DNA from 3 places in the Corynebacterium sp. S7 genome. Region 2 is predicted to be linked to each of the others. Evidence: riboswitches for the same ligand, from Rfam matches in the RefSeq annotation. Region 2 holds a riboswitch; each other region holds the start of a gene.
What was found. A riboswitch is a leader RNA that binds a small molecule or an ion and turns the genes downstream of it on or off. The one in region 2 is predicted to bind thiamine pyrophosphate.
Positions count from the first base shown of each region.

Region 1: another riboswitch for thiamine pyrophosphate. It lies ahead of ACXZ66_RS08965 (thiamine phosphate synthase); the one in region 2 lies ahead of ACXZ66_RS05705 (ECF transporter S component).
Region 3: another riboswitch for thiamine pyrophosphate. It lies ahead of ACXZ66_RS14125 (phosphomethylpyrimidine synthase ThiC); the one in region 2 lies ahead of ACXZ66_RS05705 (ECF transporter S component).

Region 1 is NZ_CM136760.1:1,868,850-1,873,488, forward strand. It holds gene ACXZ66_RS08955 (YhgE/Pip domain-containing protein) at 1-1,190, shown strand, start outside; gene rplS (50S ribosomal protein L19) at 1,313-1,660, opposite strand; TPP riboswitch at 1,881-1,995, shown strand; gene ACXZ66_RS08965 (thiamine phosphate synthase) at 1,990-2,640, shown strand; gene thiO (glycine oxidase ThiO) at 2,633-3,781, shown strand; gene thiS (sulfur carrier protein ThiS) at 3,792-3,989, shown strand; gene ACXZ66_RS08980 (thiazole synthase) at 3,992-4,639, shown strand, end outside.
Region 2 is NZ_CM136760.1:1,170,515-1,175,153, reverse strand. It holds gene ACXZ66_RS05715 (energy-coupling factor transporter transmembrane component T family protein) at 1-23, opposite strand, end outside; gene ACXZ66_RS05710 (ABC transporter ATP-binding protein) at 20-1,336, opposite strand; gene ACXZ66_RS05705 (ECF transporter S component) at 1,333-1,911, opposite strand; TPP riboswitch at 1,907-2,019, opposite strand; gene ACXZ66_RS05700 (DUF2218 domain-containing protein) at 2,040-2,405, opposite strand; gene ACXZ66_RS05695 (2-dehydropantoate 2-reductase) at 2,417-3,304, opposite strand; gene ACXZ66_RS05690 (DUF808 domain-containing protein) at 3,395-4,330, shown strand; gene zupT (zinc transporter ZupT) at 4,337-4,639, opposite strand, start outside.
Region 3 is NZ_JBTIYK010000002.1:35,111-39,749, forward strand. It holds one part of gene ACXZ66_RS14110 (IS3 family transposase) at 1-695, shown strand, start outside; gene ACXZ66_RS14115 (hypothetical protein) at 932-1,345, opposite strand; gene ACXZ66_RS14120 (IS6 family transposase) at 1,874-2,584, opposite strand; partial or broken gene ACXZ66_RS14125 (phosphomethylpyrimidine synthase ThiC) at 2,639-2,926, opposite strand; TPP riboswitch at 2,924-3,033, opposite strand; partial or broken gene ACXZ66_RS14130 (IS701 family transposase) at 3,431-3,574, opposite strand; gene ACXZ66_RS14135 (IS1380 family transposase) at 3,729-4,639, opposite strand, start outside.

The DNA of each region.
Region 1 (4,639 bases), 700 kb from region 2:
GATACAACGACGTGATTTCCAGCTTGGACGATGCCATCGCACGCCAGCGCACGCTGCAAGAGCGTTTCGCGCAATCCGCCAGCGATATTTCAGCGGGAAATACCACCTCGCAGGGGAACCGGCAGGCCACCACGAACGCGCTCAACGAGGCAAAAGCAGCCATCGACAACGCGCGGTCAACCTACGACACGCAACTTCGCCCGCAACTAGATCAGCTGGGAGGCACCTTAGATACCATTCGCTCGGATCTCTCCACGGTCGGCGCTGACATTAATCAAGCCACCTCGGCACTATCCAGCTCGCCTGGCTCCGTCCAAGACACCTTGGACAATGCCAAGAATGTCACTGCTGGTCTTGCCGATACGCTCAACCGCACCGCCAATGATTTCGATCAAGCTCGTGATGCCATCCGCCGTGCCCGCGATACCGGTGACTTCTCCCAGCTCGCTGACTTGGTCGGTTCCAACCCAGAGCAATTAGCCTCGGCTTTGGCCACGCCGATTGAGGTCAAGCGCGAGCCCGTCTTCCCTGTTGCCAGCTTCGGTGTTGCAATGACCCCGCTGTATACCACTTTGGCATTGTGGGTGGGCGCGTTGCTTTCCGGTGTCGTTCTGCGTGCGAATGTGTCGCGCAAGGATATTGACGAGGCTACTTCCGCAGACTCTGCTGATTCAGCACCGCAAGAATTCACCCGCACCGAGCAATATTTCGGGCGCTTCGGCATCTTCGCGCTCATCGGCCTGGCACAAAGCACCTTGGTGGTGCTCGGTCTGATTATTTTCGTCCAGATCGAACCCGTCCACCCATTCCTGCTTTTCTTGATTGCATGGCTTGCATCCCTGGTGTTCATGCTGATCGTCTACACCCTGGTGCTCTCCTTCGGCAACGCAGGCAAGGCCGTCGCGGTGGTGCTTCTGGTATTGCAAATTTCGGCAGCCGGTGGCTCCTACCCCCTCGAGCTTCTGCCCAACTGGTTCCAAAACATCAGCCCGTGGCTGCCAGCAACCCACTCGATCAACGCGATGCGTTCGGCCATCGCAGGCACCTTTGAGGGTGATTTCTGGATCAGCTTCGGCTGGCTCGCGCTCTTTATTGTGCCCACGCTGCTGCTCGGCGTAGTTTTGCGCCCGCTGCTGGACGGCTACAACCGTTCCATGACCGAGGCAATGGAGAAAACGAAGCTGATGTAGTGGCCCCGCGGGTAATCGATATCGAAGTCCTGAAAGACTGACTCCCCGGGGTGCAAACCAGCAAAAAGCCCCTCGGCTGCGCAATGCAGCCAAGGGGCCAAGAGCCTGAAGAAACGCTAGAACTAGCGACGTTCCTTAATACGTGCAGCCTTACCACGCAGATCGCGCATGTAGTACAGCTTCGCACGACGAACGCGACCATGGCGCTCTACCTCGATGGAATCAATGTTTGGGGAGTGTACTGGGAAAGTACGCTCAACGCCGATGCCGAAGGAGATCTTACGCACGGTAAAGGTCTCGCGGATTCCGGAGCCCTGGCGACGGATAACAACACCCTTGAACAACTGGGTACGGGTGTTGGTGCCCTCGATAACCTTTACGTTAACGTTCAGGGTGTCGCCTGGGCGGAAATCTGGGATGTCGGAGCGCAGCTGTGCTGCGTCGATCTTGTCAATGATGCCGTTGCTCATGTTAGGCAATCCTTTTCAATTCTGGACAGAGGACCCTAGCGGCTTTTCCCTTATCAGGGCGCTCGGCTGGTTCGTGTCAGCTACAAGTACACGTGCTGCCACAAAATGACAGTCAACGCTCACATCTTGCCACACCGCTCCCCGATCCCCCAAATTTCCAACCGGGCAAACTCCCTGCAAGAAACGATTGCGAAGAAGTTTTGGCCTAGCTAACCTAAGAGTCTAAACCCACGGGTGCCCGAAGGATCGGGCTGAGATCGCGCTTTTGTCTCCTGCGCGGGACCGTTTGAACCTGTCTGGTTAGCACCAGCGAAGGAAGGAAAGGCTTCTTGGCACACGTGTCCTCACTAGATCTACGCTGCTACGTCATCACCGGCCGCGGCGACGCCGACCACATCGTCCGCGTCGCCTCCGAGGCTGCCCGCGGCGGCGCCGGAGTGATCCAGGTGCGCTCCAAACCCATCGATGCGGGCGACCTGTTCGCGCTGGCAGAGCGCGTCGCGCAGGCTGTTGCCCAGGTCAATACGAGCACAAAGATACTTATCGACGACCGCGTGGACGTCGCCCTGGCCCTAATCAATCGCGGTGTGCCTATCCACGGTGTGCACCTCGGGCAGTCTGACCTGCCGGTCCAGGCAGCACGCGAACTCCTTGGCCCCGAGGCCATTATTGGTCTGACCACAGGAACCGAAGAACTCGTCCGCTCGGCAAACGAGGTAGCCGAGTGCATCGATTACATCGGAGCTGGACCGTTTCGCCCCACACCGACCAAAGACTCGGGTCGCCCACCCATCGGGCTCGGTGGCTATCCCCGCCTCGTCGAGCTATCCGAGCTGCCCATCGTCGCTATCGGCGATGTCCAACCAGCGGACGTTGCAAACCTGGCAATGACGGGCGTGGCAGGCAGCGCCATGGTGCGTGCTTTCATGGATTCGCCAGACCCTTATTCCCTGGCTCAGCAGGTGGTTGCGCATGCCTAAGCACGTTTTTGTCATCGGTGGAGGAATCATCGGCCTGGCTACGTGCTTCGAATTCCAAGAGGCAGGTTTCAAGGTCACCCTCATTGATCCAGACCCGGCTTCCGGTGCCACCCACCACGCCGGCGGCATGCTGGCGCCCACAGCCGAAGTGCAATACCAGCAGCATTCTCTTGTCCCACTCATGCAAGCCTCGGCTGAGCTCTACCCCAGCCTCATCGAGCGCGTTGGCCAGCACACCGACCTGCCCACCGGCTATCGCACCGACGGCACCCTGCTGGTCGGAGCCGACCGCGCAGATGCCACCCATCTCACCGATCTCACCGGCTACCTGAAACACGAGGGAATTAAGGTAGCAACTCCGACAACACGTGAGGCGCGCAAGATGGAACCGGCGCTCTCTCCGCGCATCGCGAAGGTTCTTGGTATCGACGGGGATCACCAGGTCGCGCCGCGTCTGTTCGCGGAGGCGCTCTACGATGCCATCTCCCGCCGCGGGGCACACTTCATCCGGGAAGAGGTCACCTCGATTGAGGGCCACTCCCCCACTACGGCGATTCACCTAGGAAACGGGCAGGTGGACTCGTCGCAAAGCTTCGTTGTGCTCAGCCCTGGCCTCGGTGCTGCGACGATTGACGGTTGGTTTGAGGGTGATTCCACGCCGTTGCAACTGCGCCCCGTCTACGGCGACGTGCTGAATCTACGCGTGCCAGCAGAGATGTTCCCGCTGATCACTCGTGTGATTCGTGGGTTTGTTGAGGATCGTCCGGTGTACCTGATTCCGCGCGAGAATGGGCTGCTCACCATTGGTGCGACCAGTCGCGAGGATTCCCCGCAGCCGAGTGCCGGGGCGGTATACAACCTGCTGCGCGACGCGATTCGCATTGTGCCTGGCATCGAGGAATGTGAGTTTGTCGAGGCGACCTGCGGCGCGCGTCCCGGCACCCCCGATGATCTGCCCTACCTGGGCAAAGCTGGCACGAACCTGATCGTGTCCACCGGTTATTTCCGCCACGGGATTCTACTTGCTGCCCTCGGCGCAAAAAGTGCGCTCGCGCTCGCTACCGATAGCGAAGTGCCCGCCGATCTCACAGCGTGCGATCCGTTTCGCCACGCACTCGTACCTAATTCAGTCCCTAATTAATAGGAGCACCATGATTACCTACACAGTCAATGACAAATCCGTCAGCACGCAGGCCCTTTCGGTCGAGGACCTCGTGTTGCAGCAGGTCGGCACCGAAACAGGCGTGGCCGTGGCTATCGGCGGGGCCGTCGTGCCACGCTCGGGGTGGTCGCGCACCATTGCCGACGGCGACACTGTCGATATTCTCACCGCTGTGCAAGGAGGCTAATGATGCTCACGATTGCCGACAAAACCTTTGAGTCTCACTTGGTCATGGGCACCGGTGGCGCTAGCTCCCAGTCGCTGCTCGAGGAAGCACTTGTTGCCAGCGGAACTCAGCTGACCACGGTCGCCATGCGTCGTCACCAAGCAACGGCCGGTGGCGGAGAATCCGTCTTCGAGTTGCTCACCCGCCTGGGTATCGCGCTGCTTCCGAATACGGCAGGGTGTCGCACTGCCCGCGACGCCGTTTTGACCGCGCAGCTTGCGCGCGAGGCCCTGGGCACGAAGTGGGTCAAGGTAGAGGTCATCGCCGACGAGCACACACTTTTGCCCGATACGGCCGAGCTTATCGACGCCTGCGAGATCCTCGTCAGCGAAGGCTTCACGGTGTTGGCGTATACCTCGGATGACCCGATCGTAGCCACCCGCCTAGAAGATGTCGGCGTGGCTGCCGTGATGCCACTCGGCTCCCCGATTGGCACAGGTTTGGGCATTCTCAATCCGCACAATATTGAGCTGATTTGCACGCGGGCCTCAGTTCCCGTGCTCCTGGATGCCGGTGTGGGCACCGCCTCCGATGCGTCACTGGCCATGGAATTAGGTTGCGACGGCGTTCTTCTTGCCTCCGCGATCAATCGTTGCCAGGATCCAGTGGCC
Region 2 (4,639 bases):
TTGATGTTGGAGATAAGATTCACGTCAGCACGATCCTGTGATCGCCCAGCGAGGCCACGAAGTTCTTGTCATGGGTAATGGACAAGACCGTGACCCCAGTGGTGGTTAACTCCCGGATCAGATGCACGAGCTCGACATAGGTCCGGGAATCCTGGCCGAATGTTGGCTCGTCGAGAACTACGAAAGCCGGGGCGTTCACCAGTGCGGTTGCCACCGACAGGCGTCGTTTTTCGCCGCCCGACAAGGTAAACGGGTTGGCTTCCAAAAGATGCCCGAGCCGCAGCCTGGCCACCAATTCGTCGATACGCTCGCTCGACGCACCCGAGATGGCCAGCTCATCGGCGACGGTGCGCGCGACAAACTGATGCTCTGGGTTTTGGAAGACGTAGCCGATGCGCTGGGAAAGGTCCTTTGAACGCCACTCATGTGGAGGTTTGTGTAACCCCTGTCGCACGCCCTCGGCTAGCTCAAGGCTGCCTCCCTGTGGCTTCGCTAGGCCAGCAAGAACGGTGGCAAGGGTGGTCTTCCCCGTCCCGTTCGCGCCGAGTAGCACGCTCGAATGGCCTTCGGGCAGCTCGAGTGTGCGCGGTGGTCCCCAATCGGTAAGCAACTCGTCGGCCTTGACCAGCCACGGAGCGCCGACTGCAGGTCGCGGCGGCGGAAGTTGTGGCGGTCCGGGTAGATCGGCGGGCTCAATCTGTCGCATGCCGGAGCTATCCAGGCGAAAGAGCGTATCGACGAGGCCCAGCCACGGCTCGGGGTTATGCTCCACGACGAGAAGCGTTGCCCCTGTGAGCGCGCAGACCTCGGTGACTGCAGCGATGATGGATTCTGCGCCCCCCGGGTCCAAGTTGGCGGTGGGCTCATCGAGCACGATGATGTCTGCGCCCATCGCCAGCACGCCGGCGAGCGCGAGGCGCTGCTTCTGCCCACCCGACAGGTGCGAAGTCGGGTGATTCAGTGGCACGTCCAACCCGACCATGGCCAGGGCTTTTTCCACGCGTGGCCAGATCTCCTCGCGAGGCAGTCCAAGATTCTCGCAGCCAAAGGCGACATCGTCGCCGACGCGACCGGAGATGACTTGGGAATCGGGATCTTGCAGCACCATACCTACGGAGCCATTGACAGTGAGGCTACCTGTGCGGGTGCCCTCTTCGTCGTCGACAAGCAAGCCTGCGATCACACCGAGCAACGTCGACTTTCCGGCACCGGAATCGCCGGTGAGGAGGACTTTTTCTCCGCGTTCAATCTCAAACGAGACGCCGCTGAAGGCGGGCTCGCGCCGAACCGTGTGATGGTAGGACAGGTCGGTCGCCGAAATGGCGGGTGAGGTCATCGAGTCCTGCCTGCAGCGAAACGATCAAGCGCGCCAGTCTGCGCCAGAGCCTTGACTAAATAGTGTCCGAGCAGGCCTGCAAGCAGCGCACCAGAGATGATTAGCGAGCCTAGGTAGATCATGTTGAACTCGATGGACTTTGCCAGGTTTGCGCTGGTAAACAGCTCGAGGACGAAGGCGCCAAGCGCCGCGCCCACACCGGAGAGCATAGCTACGGGCAGGGTGAACTTCTTATAAGCGAAAGCCAGGAAGACCAGCTCTGCGCCGAGGCCTTGGACAATGCCCGAGTAGAGTGTTTCCACTCCCCATTGGCTGCCCAAAATGGCCGAGACCGAGGCGGCAACGACCTCCACAAAGATGGCGGCACCTGGTTTGCGGATGATGAGGCCGCCCAGCACACCGCCGAGGAACCACACGCCGGCGAAGAGGCCACCGAAACCGGGTGTCAGGGCATCAAGCGCGGTAAAACCGGCGTATCCAATCGAGTTCCACAGCCAAAAAATGAGGCCACAGGCCACACCGAGAACTGCAGCGGTGACAATATCAATAACGCGCCATTGCATGCGAGAACGCATAAAATTGCTTCCTTCCTAGCGCCGGTACTAACCGGATCAGGTTCAACGGTTCGCCAGCTTTCCTGGCATCTCAGCCCCGACTTCTGCAGGGCACCCGTGGGTACGCGATTAAGTTAAGCAAACATAAATTACTTTTCCAAGTCCGCCGACGTGAAGTGCGCGGAACCATGACCACCGGAGCGGGCCCAGTTCACTTCAAGCTCATCCTTGGTGCCAAAACGGATCAGGTGCACTGCAACAACGCGTTCGAGGCGCTCAACAGCTCCTGCTTCACCATCGATCGAAAGCATGAGTACTCCGTCGCCCGCAATCATGTCGCAGGTGGTTGCGGGGAGATCCTGGCCCTCAGGCGACGGGAATGTAAGATGCCCACGGTTGGTGTCTGCATCCCAATTGGCGGAAATCTTCTTGCCAAAATGCGATGCCAATTGCTTTCCGTAGCGACCTGGCCGATCAGTCTTAACACGGGCCGTAGATGTGAAAGTAGCGCTCATAGGCGGACAGCTTACTCCAATTTCCTTAAAAGAAGTTTCAGGATCAGCTCATGCATGGGAGCTTGGACATTGCCGCGTTCCGCCTCACGCACAATCGCGCCGACTTGGGCATCGAGCTCGCCGACGATTCCGACTTCCAGATCACGCTGCATCGACGTGGTGGAATCGGCTGGCATGCGATCTGCGAAATCCATCGTACGATCCACAACATCGCTGCTCAGGGGCACTCCCCTCGCCCGACCCGCGGAGGCGACCTCCTGCATGAGAGCACTTAACGACGATCGCCAGAAACCGCGCAGCTGCCCCAGGGGCTCGTCGACAAGCGATCCTAGTGCCCCGCAACACGCGACGAACATTGCTTTCTCCCACACATCGACGAAGATGTCTGTGCGCACGATGCAGTCAATGCCTGCGGACTGCAACGCGTCTGCGAATTCATCAAGGACCTGCGACTTACTGCCATCCCAGGTGCCGGTGGTAAACGAGCACGGCCCACCGTGAAATTCGACCTGCGCCGGGCCCGTGTGATGGAAGTAGCCTCGGACAACGCCAGGCAGAGTGCGCCCTGTGCCCACGACCTGGGCGACTTCGTGGGCGGACTCAACAGAGTTCTGCGTGACCGCAACGAGTGCCTCTTGCGGGGCGCCCTCAAGCACCTCCGCGAGGTTTTGCCCGGTGGCCTTCATCGCCAGGATGATCACGTCAACATGCTCGACCTCGCTGATGTGGCCGACTGCTTCGACTTTGATTGGGTCCTCATTATTGAGCACGATGCCACGGCTTCGCAGTGCCTCAAGCGTCTTACCGCGCGCCACCGCGACAACCTCGTGGCCACTTTTCGCCAAACTGCCGGCGTACCAGGCCCCAACCGCACCAACACCAATACAGGCAATTTTCATGTTTTCTATCCTACGTCGCATTCTAAAGGCACCATCCACAGGTAAACTTTTTAGCGTTCCCGCTTTCGACCGCACGAAAGGTAGACAAACATGGCCGGTGGCTTGCTTGCGCTTCTCGACGATATTGCCCTCATCGCCAAAAAGGCCGCCGCAACGATGGATGACGTTGCCGCGCTAACCGCAAAGACCTCCGCAAAGGCCGCGGGTGTGGTGATCGACGACGCGGCCGTGACACCTCAATACGTTGCCGATGCTAGTCCAGCACGCGAACTTCCCATGATCTGGCGGATCACCAAGGGGTCCTTCTTCAACAAGCTGATCATTGTTTTGCCGATTGCTTTGCTACTCTCGGAGTTCGCGCCGTGGGCACTCACCCCAATCCTCATGCTCGGTGGCACCTATCTATGTTACGAAGGTGCCCACAAGATCTACGAACAGCTCACTCGCGACAGCCACGAGGCCGAGGAGAAGGCAGCCAATAAAACACCTGAGGACGAGGACAGTCTGGTCCGTTCCGCCATCACCACAGACCTGATCTTGTCTGCAGAGATCATGGTGATTTCCCTCAATGAGATCGCGGATCAGACTTTCTGGATGCGCGCCCTGGTCCTCGCGCTGGTCGGTATTGGCATCACGGTCCTTGTCTACGGTGCCGTAGCACTACTCGTGAAAATGGACGACATCGGTCTTAGTTTGATCAAGAGCGGACGTGCCCCGAAGCTCGGAACTGCCCTGGTCAAGGGCATGCCGGTCGTGCTGAGCATTATCGGAGTGATCGGTACCATCGCCATGCTCTGGGTCGGCGGGCACATTATGATTGTTGGCTTCGAAGAATTCGGCTGGACCTGGCTATACGACACCATCCACGGTTGGGAAACTGCAGTAAGCAACAGTTTCTTGGCATGGCTGATTAATACCGCGGGTTCCTTAGTTGTAGGCCTGATCTGGGGCTTTGTCATCGTGGGTCTTCTCGCTCTGTTTAAGGCCCTGACACCGAAGACTCCTAAAGCTCAGGTTTCTAGCTAGTTTCCGCTACAGCATGAGTGCCAATGAGACCGCCATGACCGCCATGCCAGCAACCACTCCGTAGGTCGACGCGTGGTTTTCGCCCGTAGACACGGCGGTTGGAATCAGCTCGTCAAGTGAGACGAACACCATGATTCCCGCAACCGCACAAAAGGCGATGCCCATCGTTGCCGGCCCCATGATCGGCATCAGGATAAGGTAACCGATCAGCGCACCTAGTGGTTCTGCCAACCCAGAAAGAGTCGCCCAGCCCCACGCCTTCCACCTGGAACCGGTAGCCTCGCGCAGAGGGACCGCAACCGCGATGCC
Region 3 (4,639 bases), on a different replicon from region 2:
AACGGATCACGGCTGAACTCAAAGACCAGGCCGGTCATGGCCCCGTGAACCACAAGCGGGTTGCCCGAGTCATGCGCGAACTCAAGCTGTTCGGATATACAAAGAAACGCAAGGTCACCACGACCGTCTCAGATCAGAAGAAACCCGTGTTTCCTGACCTTGTCGGCCGGAAATTCACTGCCGATAAACCAAACCAGCTCTACGTCGGGGACATCACCTACCTGCCGATTGCGGATGGGTCGAATATATATCTGGCCACGGTCATTGATTGCTATTCTCGCCGACTTGTTGGTTTCGCGATCGCGGATCATATGCGCACGTCCCTGGTGCAGGATGCTTTGCTGATGGCTAAGGGCCAGCGTGGAAGCCTTAAAGGTGCGATTTTCCACTCGGATCACGGCAGCGTTTACACCTCTCACGCATTCCAGGACACCTGCAAAGAGCTTGGAATTAGGCAGTCAATGGGATCAATCGGCACCAGTGCGGACAACGCGTTAGCGGAGTCTTTCAACGCTGCGCTGAAGCGGGAAGTCCTCAAGGATTCCAAGACCTTTGAGAATCAATTGCGCTGCCGCCGGGACGTGTTCCGCTGGTGTATCCGTTACAACACGGTGCGCCGACATTCCTGGTGTAAATATCTCGCGCCTGCGGTGTTTGAGGAGCGCGGTCCTGCTATCCTGAAATCTGCTTCCTGATTAAATCCTCCGTGTCCACTTCCCGGGGGTCGGGCCCTACCCACCGCTGCTACTTCGCACACTCAGCACAGCTTCACCCCACCCTAAGTTCATGCCTGCTGTCACGAACTACTGGCGTCTCACGACGCCACCACAGTGCGCACACCGTTGGCTGATAATCAGAATTTCGGTTTTGTGCAGGTCACAGACCCGCCGCAGGAGCGTGAAAACTTTTCCGTTCGTGCGTTAAAAACGGGTTAACGGCGGCGCTTCGCGGCCCGGCGTTGGGCACGATTCCCGCCCGTTTTCGACACCACTGCCGCCGCGTCCTCGGCAGCGACGGCGGCGTTGAGAACCTGGGCAAGTTCGTGAACCGCTGCAACCAATTCCTTGTGCTGCTCGGTTACGAAAAAATCGCGCCCTTCGCGCAGATTGCACGCCATTGCGCGCACGACTTTCGCCGCCTCCCCCGCTTCCTCGGCAGGGGTTCGTCGGTTCAAGCTCAGCTGGTTTCGCGCTTCGGCAAGCGCGTCCCGGTGGCGTTGCTCGCGTCGTTTGCGCGACGCCGCCGCGCGGCACGCATCTGAGCAGTAGCGCGCTTTTCGTCCTCGCGGGTCGGTTCTCGGGGGGATCGGTCCGCCGCAGTTCTCGCACTCGTTGCGCTCAGTCATGGGGCGATTATAACGAACGTTCGATATAATCGGTGCATTTTTCACAGGTCTCTGACCAGCACAAAACCGAAAGTCAGATTATCTGCCAAAGGTGTGTTGCTTTTGGTGAGTGTCGCGGCGCCGGCGCCGGCGCGGGCGCTGTGACGCGACGGTCGATGTGTGCGGGTCGATGCGGGGTCACGGAAGCGGTGTGTGAAACCGGGGTACAAGTGTGTTGGGGTCGTCATGGTGCGTGGATGGAGCATCATGCGGGAGAAGAGTGATGGTGGGGCAAGGAAGCCGTGAGGCTTCCGCGCCAGCGCGTCGACCGGGACGCGCATCCCCGGGAGATGAGCGCGATGTGCGCGGACGCATTCGACCCGGGTGTAAACATTGTTTACCGATAACCGAGCGGCAGTCCCCGCGCAAAAGTCATCCCCGGGTGGCGGTGGGGTCGGACCATATGTAAACAATGTGGTGCTGTTGCAAAGTTGGGCCAGGGTCGAAAAGCCCAACCTCAAGACATTAGTTGTCCTTGCTCCGGGGTGCTTAAGCTGTCTCGAATATCCGGCTGACGATCACCGCGTCCGGGTTCGGTTGCCCGTAAGCAAACATCGTCCCCTGGCCTTTCCGTAATGAATGCATCGCTTCCATCCCTTTCAACGTCCGGTAGGCGGAAATTCGGTTTTTGAACGCTCCCTTCGGCCCCAGGATTCTTTTAAGTCGGCCATGATCTCCCTCGATAACGTTGTTCAGGTATTTCACCTGCCGGTGCTCCACCGTCTGAGGGCAGATTCCCTCCGCCTTCAGCTCGGATATTGCCCTGGCCAGAGCTGGTGCCTTGTCGGTGTTGATGACCCGCGGGGACCCGGCTGTCGTATTCGACCTCAGGGTCTTGGCCAGGAAACGCTTGGCCGCCGCGACATTGCGCTTCGGGGAGAGATAAAAGTCCAGGGTCTGCCCACCGGCGGTAATAGCCCGGTAGAGATAGCACCACTTCCCGCCGACCCGGATGTAGGTCTCATCCACCCGCCAGGAACTGGCCTGCCAGTCGGGTACCTGCCGGTACCAGCGCGTCTGCTTATCCAGCTCAGGGGCGTATTTCTGCACCCAGCGGTAGATCGTGGTGTGATCGACTGGCACACCCCGCTCGGTCATCATTTCTTCGAGATCGCGGTAGCTCACCCCGTAGCGGCAGTACCACCGCACCGCCCACAGGATGATGTCACGGGGGAAATGCCGACCGGAGAAGATGCCCATGGCTCTGATTATTTCACGCCGGTCTTTCTACTGCCCCAACTTTGCAACAGCACCCTCCTGGGATGCCTCACCACGTCTAAGGGCGGAGCGACCATCGTCGAGCAGGTTGCGCTCCCGCCCCGCATAAGTTTCGACGTCACCGCGGCCAGTAATCCAGGATGCCCGCAGCGGCGGAAGACCGACGAGCGGGTCACTACCGGGCCCGGCGGTGCGGTAGACCCGAACAGGCGGGTTGGGTGCGCCGCCGGGACCATCTTCTAACGATATCTCCGTGACCGGGACCTGGAGGTCGTATTCTTGGTCATGGACGTGGGCTAGGGCGTGCTGAGCCGATGAGCTCATAATGAGGGTTCCTTTTCCTTCGCCGGCATTACCCGGACAGGTTCGACGGTCGCAGGCTGCAACAACCCGATCTCAGCCCTTGCATTGGGGCTCCCGTATGGACGGAACCAATCCTAACAGGCCGTTACACCCATCAGCCCGCCATATATGGCAGCGAGGGTCGCTCATTCCGTGACCGGGGCGGCATTCCTGGCACATTCATCGGGGGGCCTACGACCCGTGTAGAGTCTGCATTGCGGGATTTTCCTCGCACACCACCACCTGCAGTCTCTCCCATATTGTTGTCGAAAGTCATCTGCACAGATATCAGAAGGCGATGTTGGGTGGAGGGGTTACGAACGCCTGAGTTTCATTTCCCCATGGTCTCTGCGGCTCGGCATTGTCGGTCCGTCTCGAGCATTCGGCTAGTAGTGCTTTGTTAGGTGGGGGCGCGGCCGCAGTACGGGCAATAGGCCAACAACCTGATGACAGCGGTCTGGAGTTCGGCGAGTGTGACATAGAAACTCACACCGCCTTGCGAGCTTTTGGGTCCGCAGCCAACCGTTGGATAGTGACAAACAGATGCGCCGCGGTCACTAACACCGTGTGGTGATGCCAGCCCAACCAGCTGCGCCCCTCGAAATGATCCAGACCCAGCCCGTGTTTCAACCTCGATCCACCGATGTGCCCTCGGTAAGCGATTGAGATCGGTTGCAGGCACCGTCAGGGATTTCGGGCAAGAGTGATCCCCAGATCACGTCGTCGTCTGGTTGTTCCACGAATTGGTAGGTCGGCTCGGGCCGGAGGGTTTCGGCTCAGGTGGTCAGGAAGAAACAACAGCCGGTGGCGAGTGACCGTGCTCGAACAGCTTCCGCCACTGCGGCTCCCATTTCCAGCCCTGCGGTAGGTGCAGGACCAACCGTCGTGCCCTACGAGCAATGCGGGCCGCCACCATGACGATCCGACGCCGGATCGTCGCAGTCGTAGCCCTGGCCAGTGCCCCGGCCGCGATGGTCCCGGCAGCCCTGGTGAGGTTGAAGGCCATGACCGCCACCACCAACCACGCCGCGTTCGCGGTGAACACACCTGAAGGCATATGCGCCAGCGCACTGTTTTTCAGGTCGGCGTTGACCTGCTCAATGATCGCGTGCTGCTGGTGGGTTTTATCCGCGGCCACGGTATCGATGAGACCTGAGTCGGCGGTGGTGAACACCGCATGGAAGCGGTGCAGATCAAACAGTCCCGGTTGATCAAGATCCTTTTTGTTCAGCTCTGGGATCCGGCGCACCACCAGCCGACCGGGAACCTGATCAGCCTCCTTCTTCGATGCAAAAGCGACGAAGGAGATTTCCGCGACTTCTGCTGAGGAGATCCATCGCTGGGTGTCCTCGTCGAAAAGCGCGTCGGTGTACTCAATTGTTTCCCAGGACGTGTCCGGGATCGTGGCGATCGCGTTCTGGATGTTGGGCGTCATCCGCGCGGTGATCGACACATCCGCACCTGCGGTCAGTGCTGCATGGATGCTGGGCCGGCCGTAGAAAGCGGAGTCCGCACGCACCAGCATTTTCTGGTGCTGGAGTCCCGGTAACCGCCTGGTGGTGGTGATCGCATCAGCAATCAACCGGCCGGCCCCACGCGGGGAGCCACATGAGCCTTTGCGCAGGCGCTGTGCGATGACCACCGGAGCGGAATCGGGTGTGGTCACCGTGGCCAGCAGGGCGTTGAGGCCACGGA